One region of the Pseudonocardia hierapolitana genome, then DNA from elsewhere that is predicted to be linked to it. Evidence: riboswitches for the same ligand, from Rfam matches in the RefSeq annotation. Region 1 holds a riboswitch; the other holds the start of a gene.

Evidence for each region. Region 1 has a riboswitch for thiamine pyrophosphate ahead of FHX44_RS29050 (ABC transporter substrate-binding protein). Riboswitches for the same ligand answer to the same signal wherever they lie in the genome.
Region 2: linked by a shared signal. The riboswitch ahead of thiO (glycine oxidase ThiO) and the one ahead of FHX44_RS29050 (ABC transporter substrate-binding protein) in region 1 are both predicted to bind thiamine pyrophosphate.

Annotation. Positions count from the first base shown of each region.
Region 1 covers NZ_VIWU01000001.1:6,084,432-6,088,832, reverse strand. The annotation lists gene FHX44_RS29055 (ABC transporter permease) at 1-746, opposite strand, end outside; gene FHX44_RS29050 (ABC transporter substrate-binding protein) at 721-1,740, opposite strand; TPP riboswitch at 1,731-1,844, opposite strand; gene FHX44_RS29045 (phosphodiesterase) at 1,911-2,579, opposite strand; gene FHX44_RS29040 (cytochrome d ubiquinol oxidase subunit II) at 2,618-3,616, opposite strand; gene FHX44_RS29035 (cytochrome ubiquinol oxidase subunit I) at 3,613-4,401, opposite strand, start outside.
Region 2 covers NZ_VIWU01000001.1:3,989,236-3,993,636, reverse strand. The annotation lists gene FHX44_RS19150 (Gmad2 immunoglobulin-like domain-containing protein) at 1-439, opposite strand, end outside; gene thiG (thiazole synthase) at 591-1,358, opposite strand; gene thiS (sulfur carrier protein ThiS) at 1,355-1,555, opposite strand; gene thiO (glycine oxidase ThiO) at 1,559-2,740, opposite strand; TPP riboswitch at 2,730-2,839, opposite strand; gene thiE (thiamine phosphate synthase) at 2,962-3,630, shown strand; gene FHX44_RS19125 (hypothetical protein) at 3,640-3,924, opposite strand; gene FHX44_RS19120 (hypothetical protein) at 4,137-4,401, shown strand, end outside.

The DNA of each region.
Region 1 (4,401 bases):
CCGGCCGTCGCGCCGACGTACTCGGCGAAGATCGCCCCCGTGACGGCGTAGGTGATGCCGATGCGCAGCGCGGTGAAGAACCGGGGCATGGCGCCGGGCAGCCGCACGTAGCGGAACTGCTGCCAGCGCGAGGCGCCCATGCTGCGCAGCAGGTTGGTGGCCTGGCGGTCGGTGGCCGCGAACCCCTCGATGAGCCCGACCGTGATCGGGAAGAACGTGACGAGGGCGATCACCACGACCTTCGGGAACATGCCGAACCCGAACCAGATGATCAGCAGCGGGGCGATCGCGATGATCGGCAGCGTCTGGGAGGCGACGAGGAGCGGGGTGAGCGCCCGGCGCAGCCACGGCGAGAAGTCGACCGCGATCGCGATCGCCCAGCCCAGCGCCAGCGACACCGCGAACCCGACCGCGGTGACCTGCAGCGTCGGCACCGTGTTCGCCCAGATCTGGTCGCGGAACGCCCAGCCCTGCTCCAGCACTCGCAGTGGCGAGGGCAGCACCTGCGGCCGCACCTCGGCGGCCGTCACGTACCACTGCCACCCGGCGAGACCTGCCGCGACGAGCACCAGCGGCGGCGCCACCCGCCCCCACACCCGCGAGTCCCGCACCTCGACCCGGCGAGTCCCGCGTTTCGACGGGGCGAGTCCCGCGTCTCCGCCCGGCGAGCCGGGCGTCTCGACCCGGCGGGGGTTGCGATCGAGCACGGCGAGCTCGGGCTCAGGCGGGCGATGCGAGGTAGTCATTGCTGAACCAGGTGGCGAAGTCGGGGCGTTGGGTCAACGGCGCCCCGTCAGGGCCCGTGAGGGCGCCGGAGTCGAACACCCACCCCGAGTACCCCGCCCACTTCTCGGGCGTCTGGGTGCCGACGCGGCCGTTCTCGTCGCGCAGGAACCGCTCGGCGAGCATGTGCTGGCTGCGCGTCACGAGCTCCGGTTCGGCGAACGCACCGGGGTTGGCGTCGATGAGGAGCTGGGCCGCGCGGTCCGGGTCGTCGGCAGCGAGCTGGTATCCGCGCTGCGCCGCCTGCACGAACTTCGCCGCGAGGTCGGGATGCGCGGTGAGCCACGGCGAGTTGCCGATGAGCAGCACGTTGTAGGCGTCCGGAAACCCGTAGTCGGTGTAGGAGAACGTCTTCAGCGGCTGCCCGCGCAGCTCCGCCTCGATGCCCTCCCAGGCGACGAACGGCTCGGTGAAGTCGACCTCTCCCGCGTAGAGCGCCTCGTACGCGGCCGTTCCCAGCACGACCGTGCGGAACGTGCCCGTGCCGCCCGCGTCCTGGATGACGGCCCGCATCTTGGGTTCCTCGTACGCGGCGCCGAACCCGCCGTACGTCTTGCCGTCCAGGTCGCGCGGCGAGGTGATGTCGGCGCGGTCGGCCCGCACCGCGATCTGCGTGGCCCAGTGCTGGAGCACGGCCATCACGGACGTGATGTCGGCGCCCGCCGCCTTCGAGAACGTGAACGAGTCCTGGAAGCTGATGCCGAACTCGGCCGCGCCGGACGACACGAGCGTGTCCGGCGAGGTGTTGTTGTACGGCAGGAACTGCACGTCGAGGCCTGCCTCGCGGAACCAGCCCTCCTGCTGGGCCACGAACAGGCCGGTGTGGTTGGTGTTCGGCGTCCAGTCGAGGGCCACGCGGATCGTCGGGGTCCCGCTCCCCCCGCCACAGCCGGCCAGCAGCAGGGCCAGCACCGCCCCGATGGCGGCCAGGATCCGGGGTGCGCGTACGGGTTTCACCAGTTCCTCCCTACGCCGGTACTAACCGGGTCAGGTGCGAACGGTCGGCGGCCGGTCCTGCCGCCCTCTCAGCCTCGGATCGCGAGGCTCCCGTGGGTCGGGAGGAGGATACGTCCTGCGTCCCCCTCCGCGCAGTCGTGCTCCTCACGCGGGACGAGCGCCGCCCGGCGCTACGGCTCCGAGGGGGGCCTGCGGTGCAGGTCGTCGCGGGCGGCGCCGCGTCCCCGGCGCGAGCCGGTGTAGGCCCACACGCGCAGCCGGCGCAGCGGCGCGGCCGGGCGGAGCTGCGGGTGGGCGTTGAGCACGGGGTCGAACGCCACCGGATCGCCGGTGTGCGGCGCCACCAGCACGAGCCGCCCGACCGGGCGCGGAGCGCCACCGCGCTCGCGTTCTGTGACGGTGAAGGCCATCGGGGTGGCGGCGGCCGGGTCGGCCGCCGCCGCAGGCGCCTCGGGATCGAGGCCGAGCACCACCCGGGCGCCGGCCGCGGTGTAGGGCAGCAGCGTGGTGTACGGCCGCCGTCCCCACCCGGTGGACGGAACCAGCAGCCGCCTGCGGCCACTGGTGAACAGCACGTCGAGCACGTGCCCGCCCACCTCAGTCCGGAGGGCGACGCCGAGGAGGTCGGGGAGCGCCCCGGGCGTGCCCACTCCCTTCGACAGCCGCACGAGCGCGGGGCGCTCGCCGGTGCCGCCGAGCGCGGTGGCGGTGGCGGACTCGCGTTCGGTGAGCGCGACGCGCCCGTCGAACAGCGTCCCGCGGGGGTGGAAGGCCGGGGCGCGCCGCCACCGCGCGAGCCGCGCGAAAGCGGCCGCGACCAGCTGAGGGAGACCGGGCACGACGGGAGCGTTCCCGTGAAGGCGCCGGGGGAACCGGATCAGCCCGCCGCCCGCTCCCGCTGGAACAGCAGGAACAGGAAGACCAGCGACGGCACCAGCAGCACGGAGCCGATCCCGAGGACCCACAGCACCGCCACGAGCACGGCCGGGTCCCCGGCCGCGGCGGCGACGGTCAGCCCGGGCAGCATGGTCGGGTACTGCGCGATCCCCCAACCCCAGATCACGGCGGCGACGGCCAGCGCGGCGGTGATCCGGACCGGCACGTAGCGCCGCGCCGCCAGCAGTCCGAGGGACGCGGCGCCCGCGACCACGCTGAGCACCGCGAGGGGCAGGGCGCGGCCGGTCAGCCCGGCGACGAGGCCGGGCGCGTCGACCCGGACCACCAGCGGCGCCGCCACGGTCGCGGCGCCGACGAGCACCCCGGTCGCGAGCGCCCGCACGCGGAAGGCTTCGGCCAGCTCCTCGTCCCCGGCCCGCCGGGCGTCGGCGCACAAGTAGACGGCCGCGAGATAGGCGCACGCCCCGACGGCGAGCACACCGGTAGTGACCGACGTGGGGTTCCACCAGCTCGCGACGATGTCCCCGGCGCCGATCCCGGGCGGCACCCGGGCGGAGGCGACGGCACCGGCGATCGTGCCGAGGAAGAACGGGGTGACGACCGACGAGAACGCGAACGCGGCACCGAACACGCGGCGCAGCCACAGCTCCTCGATCGCCTTGCGGAACGCGAAGGCCGCCCCGCGGGCGATGATGCCCAGCGCGGCGAGGGTGAGCGGGATGTAGAGCGTGGCGGCGAACGGGGCGAACGCCTCCGGGAACGCCGTCCAGAACAGGGTGATCACGAAGATCAGCCACACGTGGTTCGCCTCCCACACCGGGCCGATCGAGTGCTCGATGAGGTCGCGCTGCGGACGGCCGCGTTCGGCGCCGCCCGCGAGCAGGTCCCACAGGCCTGCGCCGAAGTCGGCGCCGCCGAGCAGCGCGTACAGGGTGAGCCCGATCCAGAGGGTCACGAGCAGGACGTCCGCGGCGGTCACCGGGCGCCCGCCCGTTCCTGCGGGGCCACGGGACCGCGGCGGGCCAGGCGGCGCAGGACGGCGACCGTCGCGACCGTCAGGACGGCGTAGACGGCCAGCACGGTCAGCAGGCCGGCGACGAGACCGGGGTGCGGGTTGACCGCGTCGCGGGTGAGCAGCACGCCGTAGACGACCCATGGCTGGCGGCCGACCTCGGTGACGACCCAGCCGGCCTCCAGGGCGAGCGCCGCGGCCGGGCCGGCGAGCACGGCGGCGCGCAGGAACCATGGCGAACGGGGCAGTTCCCGGCGGCGCCACCACGACCACGCGAGCCACGCGCCGAGTGCGACCAGCGCGAACCCGATCGCGACCATGACCTGGAAGCTCCAGTGCACGATGTTCACCGGCGGCCGAAGCTCGGGTGGGGCTTGGTCGAGGCCGAGGACGACCGCGTTCGGGTCCCAGTGCGCGAGCAGCGAGAGCGCGTTCGGGATCTCCAGTGCGTAGCGGAGCTCGCCGTCGACGAAGACCCCGCCGAGCGAGAGCGACGCACCTGCTGTGGTCTCCGCGAGTCCCTCGATCGCGGCGAGCTTGAGCGGCTGGTACTCGGCGAGGAAGCCCGCCGCCCAGTCCCCCACCACCACCTGCACCGGGGCGAGCACGGCCGCCACGGTGAACGGGACGAGGAAGCCGAGGCGGTGGTGACGGTCCCGGCGCCCGCGCAGCAGCCCCACCGCGTAGACCGAGGCCACGCCGAACCCGGCGACCATGAACGCCGCGACGATCATGTGGACGGTCTGCGGGGG
Region 2 (4,401 bases), 2.1 Mb from region 1:
CCTCGGCGAGCTCGGTGCCCATCCGCGTCGGCCCGACACCGCCGAGGTCGACGACGATCGCACCGCCCTCCCGGTGAACCGGTTCCCGCAGGGCGGAGCCGGGCGGCCAGTAGGTCCGGTAGTCGGGATCGGCACCGGTCGGGCCCGCGAGCATCTCGCGCACCGCGGCGCTCGCCGGGTCGCTCGTGACGACGGAGTGGAACTCCCGCTGCAGCCGGAAGCCCGCAGGCGTCTCGGCGACGTAGTAGACGGGCACCGCGACCCGCTCCCCCGCATCGGGCGTGCTCGTCGACGACGGCGCCAGCGACGGCGATGTACTGGGAGCGGCGCTGGTGGACGTCTCGGGCGTTCCGGACGAGGGCACCACGGGCTCCGCCGTCGGGCCGCCGCACCCGGCCACCAGCGTGAGAAGGACGAGCGCCCACATCTGCCGGGCCATCCGACCACCTCCGGCCCCAGGTTGACGCGTGCCGGTCCGCGCGACCGTCCGGCACGCCGAACCCACTCGGGTGCGCTCGCACCATCCGACGAACGGCGCGTTCGTCGGTACCTTTCCGACGAACGCGCCGTTCGTCGGAACGGTGCTCGGCTCAGGCGTCGACCGCGGGGGACGAGGCCTGGGCCCAGTAGCGGCGGGGGATGCGGCCCGCGAGGCGGGCGGCTCGGCCGGCCTCCACCGCGAGGCGCATCGCGTGGGCCATCCGCTCCGGGTCGCCCGCGCGCGTGACGGCGGTGGCGAGCAGCACCGCGTCGCAGCCCAGCTCCATCGCCTGCGCGGCTTCGGACGCCGTGCCGATGCCCGCGTCCAGCACGACCGGCACACCGGCCTGCTCGACGATCATCTCGATGTTGTGCGGGTTGCGGATGCCCAGGCCGGTGCCGATCGGCGAGCCGAGCGGCATGACGGCCGCGCACCCGACGCCTTCGAGCTTGCGCGCGAGGACCGGGTCGTCGTTGGTGTAGGGCAGCACGGTGAAGCCGTCGTCGACCAGCTGCTCCGCGGCGTCCAGCAGCTCGATCGGGTCGGGCAGCAGCGTGCGCTCGTCGGCGACCACCTCGAGCTTGACGAGGTCGGTCTCCAGGGCCTCCCGGGCGAGCCGAGCGGTGAGCACGGCCTCGGCGGCGGTGCGGCAGCCCGCGGTGTTGGGGAGGACCTCGATCCCGAGGCGGCGCAGCAGGTCGATCACCCCGGTGCCGGTGACGGCGTCGATCCGGCGCATGGCCACGGTGGTGAGGGCCGTGCCGGACGCCACCAGTGCCCGTTCGAGGATCTCCAGGTTCGAGGCCCCGCCCGTGCCCATGATCAGCCGGGACGGGATCTTGCGGTCGCCCACGAGAAGCGATTCGTCCATGGTCATCCTCCCTGCACCGCCGTCAGCACCTCCACGCGCGCCCCGTCGCCGAGCGCGACGGACGCCCAGTCGGCCCGTGGCACGACCTCTCCGTCGACCGCGACCGCGATCCCGCTCTCGGGAACCCCGAGCGCGACGAGCGCGTCGCGCACGCGCGCGCCGTCGGTGAGCTCACGCTCCTCACCGTTGATCCACACCTGCACGTGCTACCTCCTGGCGAACCGCGGGGGATGGAAGCCGGCGGAGCTTGCGGAGCCGGCGGGGCGGGTCAGAACAGCTCGGGACGGATCAGCGGCGCGGACGGGGTCGGCGACGGGTTCGCCGCGCAGCAACGCGACCACGGCGTCGGCGGTGACGGGCGCGAGCAGCATCCCGTTGCGGTGGTGTCCGGTGGCCACGAGCAGGCCGTCAGGGCCGAGCGCGCCGATCAGGGGCAGGTTGTCCGGGCTGCCGGGGCGCAGCCCCGCGGCGCTCTCCACCAGCGCGTACTCGGCGATGCCGGGCAGGATCCGCTCGGCGTCGCGCAGCAGGTCGCGCACCCCGCCGACGGTGACCTCGGTGTCGAATCCCTGCTCCGCCTGGGTGGCCCCGATGACCAGCCCGCCGTCGTCGCGGGGGACGACGTAGACCGGGCGGCCGTCCACGAGCGCGCGCACCGTGCGGCGCGGCGGCGGGAAGGCGCCCGCGCGGTGCGCGATGCGGAGGATCTCGCCCTTGACCGGGCGCACCATGCCGTCGAGCACCGGGTGCAGGGCACCCGAGTGCGCGCCCGCGGCGACCAGCACGGTGTCCGCCTCGACGTCCCCGCCGTCCGTGCGGACACCGGTGACCCGCGTGCCGTCGTCGACGATCGCACGGGCCGCGCGCTCGACGACCCGGACGCCGGCCCGCTCGGCGGCGGTGCGCAGGGCGGCGAGCAGCACCCGGTTGTCGACGGCGAGGTCGCCGGGCACGGACAGGCCACCGCGCACGTCCGGGCCCAGCGCGGGCTCCAGGCGGCGCAGCTCGCGGCCCGAGAGCCGCTCGACGTCGCGGCCGAGGCGGCCGAGGAAGTCCGCGAGCGTGTCCAGCTCGGCGCGGTCGCCGGAGCCGGTGGCCGCGACGACCGTGCCGTCGGTCCGCAGCCCGGCAGGCTGCCCGGCGGCCGCCTCCAGCTCGGCGGCGAACCCGGGCCAGCGCCGCACCGCGGCCTCGCCGAGCTCCAGCAGCTCCTCCTCGCCCGGCCACGCCTCCGTGACGGGCGCGAGCATGCCGCCCGCCACCCACGAGGCCCCGGAGGCGGGAGCCGGGTCGAGCACGGTGACCCGCAGGCCGGACGCGGCCGCACGCCATGCACAGGACAGGCCGATCACGCCTGCACCGATCACCGTCAACGAGTTCGACATCATCTCCGCTCCCTGCGCCGGCATGACCCGGATCAGGTTCGACGGTCGGGATCTGTTCCGATCCCCTCTCAGCCCGCCGTACGGGCTCCCGTGCGTCACCTGCCATTCAGCCTACGCCGTATCGATTGCCTCCGCTTCGCTCCGGCTTGTGAGCGGGCCCTCTGAGGAGCGCTCGCTCGGCGGACTGTCTCCCCTGATCCCAAGGCCGCGTATGGTCGGACGACGTGCCTGGCTTCGACGGCGCCACCGCGCGCAAGCGACTCGACGACGCCCGCCTCTACCTCTGCACCGGCGCCCGCCGCCGCACCGGCGACCTCGCGGAGTTCGCCGACGCGGCCCTCGCAGGCGGGGTCGACATCATCCAGCTGCGGGACAAGGGGCCGGACGGCCCCCTCGAAGCCCGCGACGAGCTCGCCGCGCTGGAGGTGCTCGCCGAGGCGTGCGCCCGCCACAGCGCCCTGCTCGCCGTGAACGACCGGGCCGACGTGGCCCTCGCGGCCGGTGCCGACGTCCTGCACCTGGGCCAGGACGACCTGCCCGTTCGGTGGGCCCGGGAGGTCGTGGGCGACGAGGTGGTGATCGGGCGCTCGTCGCACAGCCCGGAGGAGACCGCCGTCGCCGCCGACGAACCGGGGGTGGACTACTTCTGCGTCGGCCCCTGCTGGCCGACCCCCACGAAGCCCGGCCGCCCGGCCCCCGGCCTCGACCTGGTGCGCACCGTGGCCGGCCGGGCGCCGTCCCGACCCTGGTTCGCGATCGGCGGCATCGACCACTCCCGGCTCGACGAGGTGCTCGCCGCGGGCGCGGAGCGCATCGTGGTGGTGCGCGCGATCACCGAGGCGGAGGACCCGCGCGCCGCGGCGGCGGCGTTCGCGACGAAGCTGCGTCGCTGACCGGAGCGGTCACCGGGACCGCAGCGCCCGGCGGCCCGCCCACCGCGCCCGGTACCAGCGGATCATCCACAGCCAGCCCGGCTGGTCGCCCCGCGCGCGCCTGCGGCTGCCCGCCGCCGGCCTGCGAGTGCTGCGGTGGCTCGTCGTTCCGCTCACGCGGTCGATGGGCGGACCGGGCAGGACCGCGTTGTCACCCACGTCGCCGACGAGTACCCAGCCGGAGCCGGCCTGCAAGCCGGACCGCTGCCAGACCCGTTGTCCTGGTGCCGTACCCGTCACCGCGGCGGAGTTCACGGGTACGAGGATGTCCCATCGGGGCGGCGGAGTCGTCACGGCTCGCGGGCATCTTCACTACCGGCTGGCTGCAGTGCCCGCATGGGGGCGCGCGGGCCCGAGACCCGGCGCGGCGCCCTCACCAGGGCGGATCTCGTCGTGCCGGACCGGGCACGGTCGGCGTTCGCGAGCTGTAAGGATCACGCGGCCGTTCCGGCGGATAGCGTCCTCCCGTGCCGAGCACAGTCCGGGGACCGCGGGTCTCCGGGACCGCTGCCGATCTCGCCGCCGTGCTCGGGGCGGCGCTGGTCGTGGCGGTCGCGGCCATGGCCGGGCGGGCGCTGCTGGCGGGCGGGGTGGACATCTTCCTGCCGTTCCCGCCCCTGCTCGCCGAGTGGTTGCCGCACGTCGGGCCCGGAACGCCGGTCGCGGTGGTCGTCGCCGTGCTGGTCGTGACGCGTGGACCCGACCTGGCCGGCCGGCTGGCCTTGCGCCCCC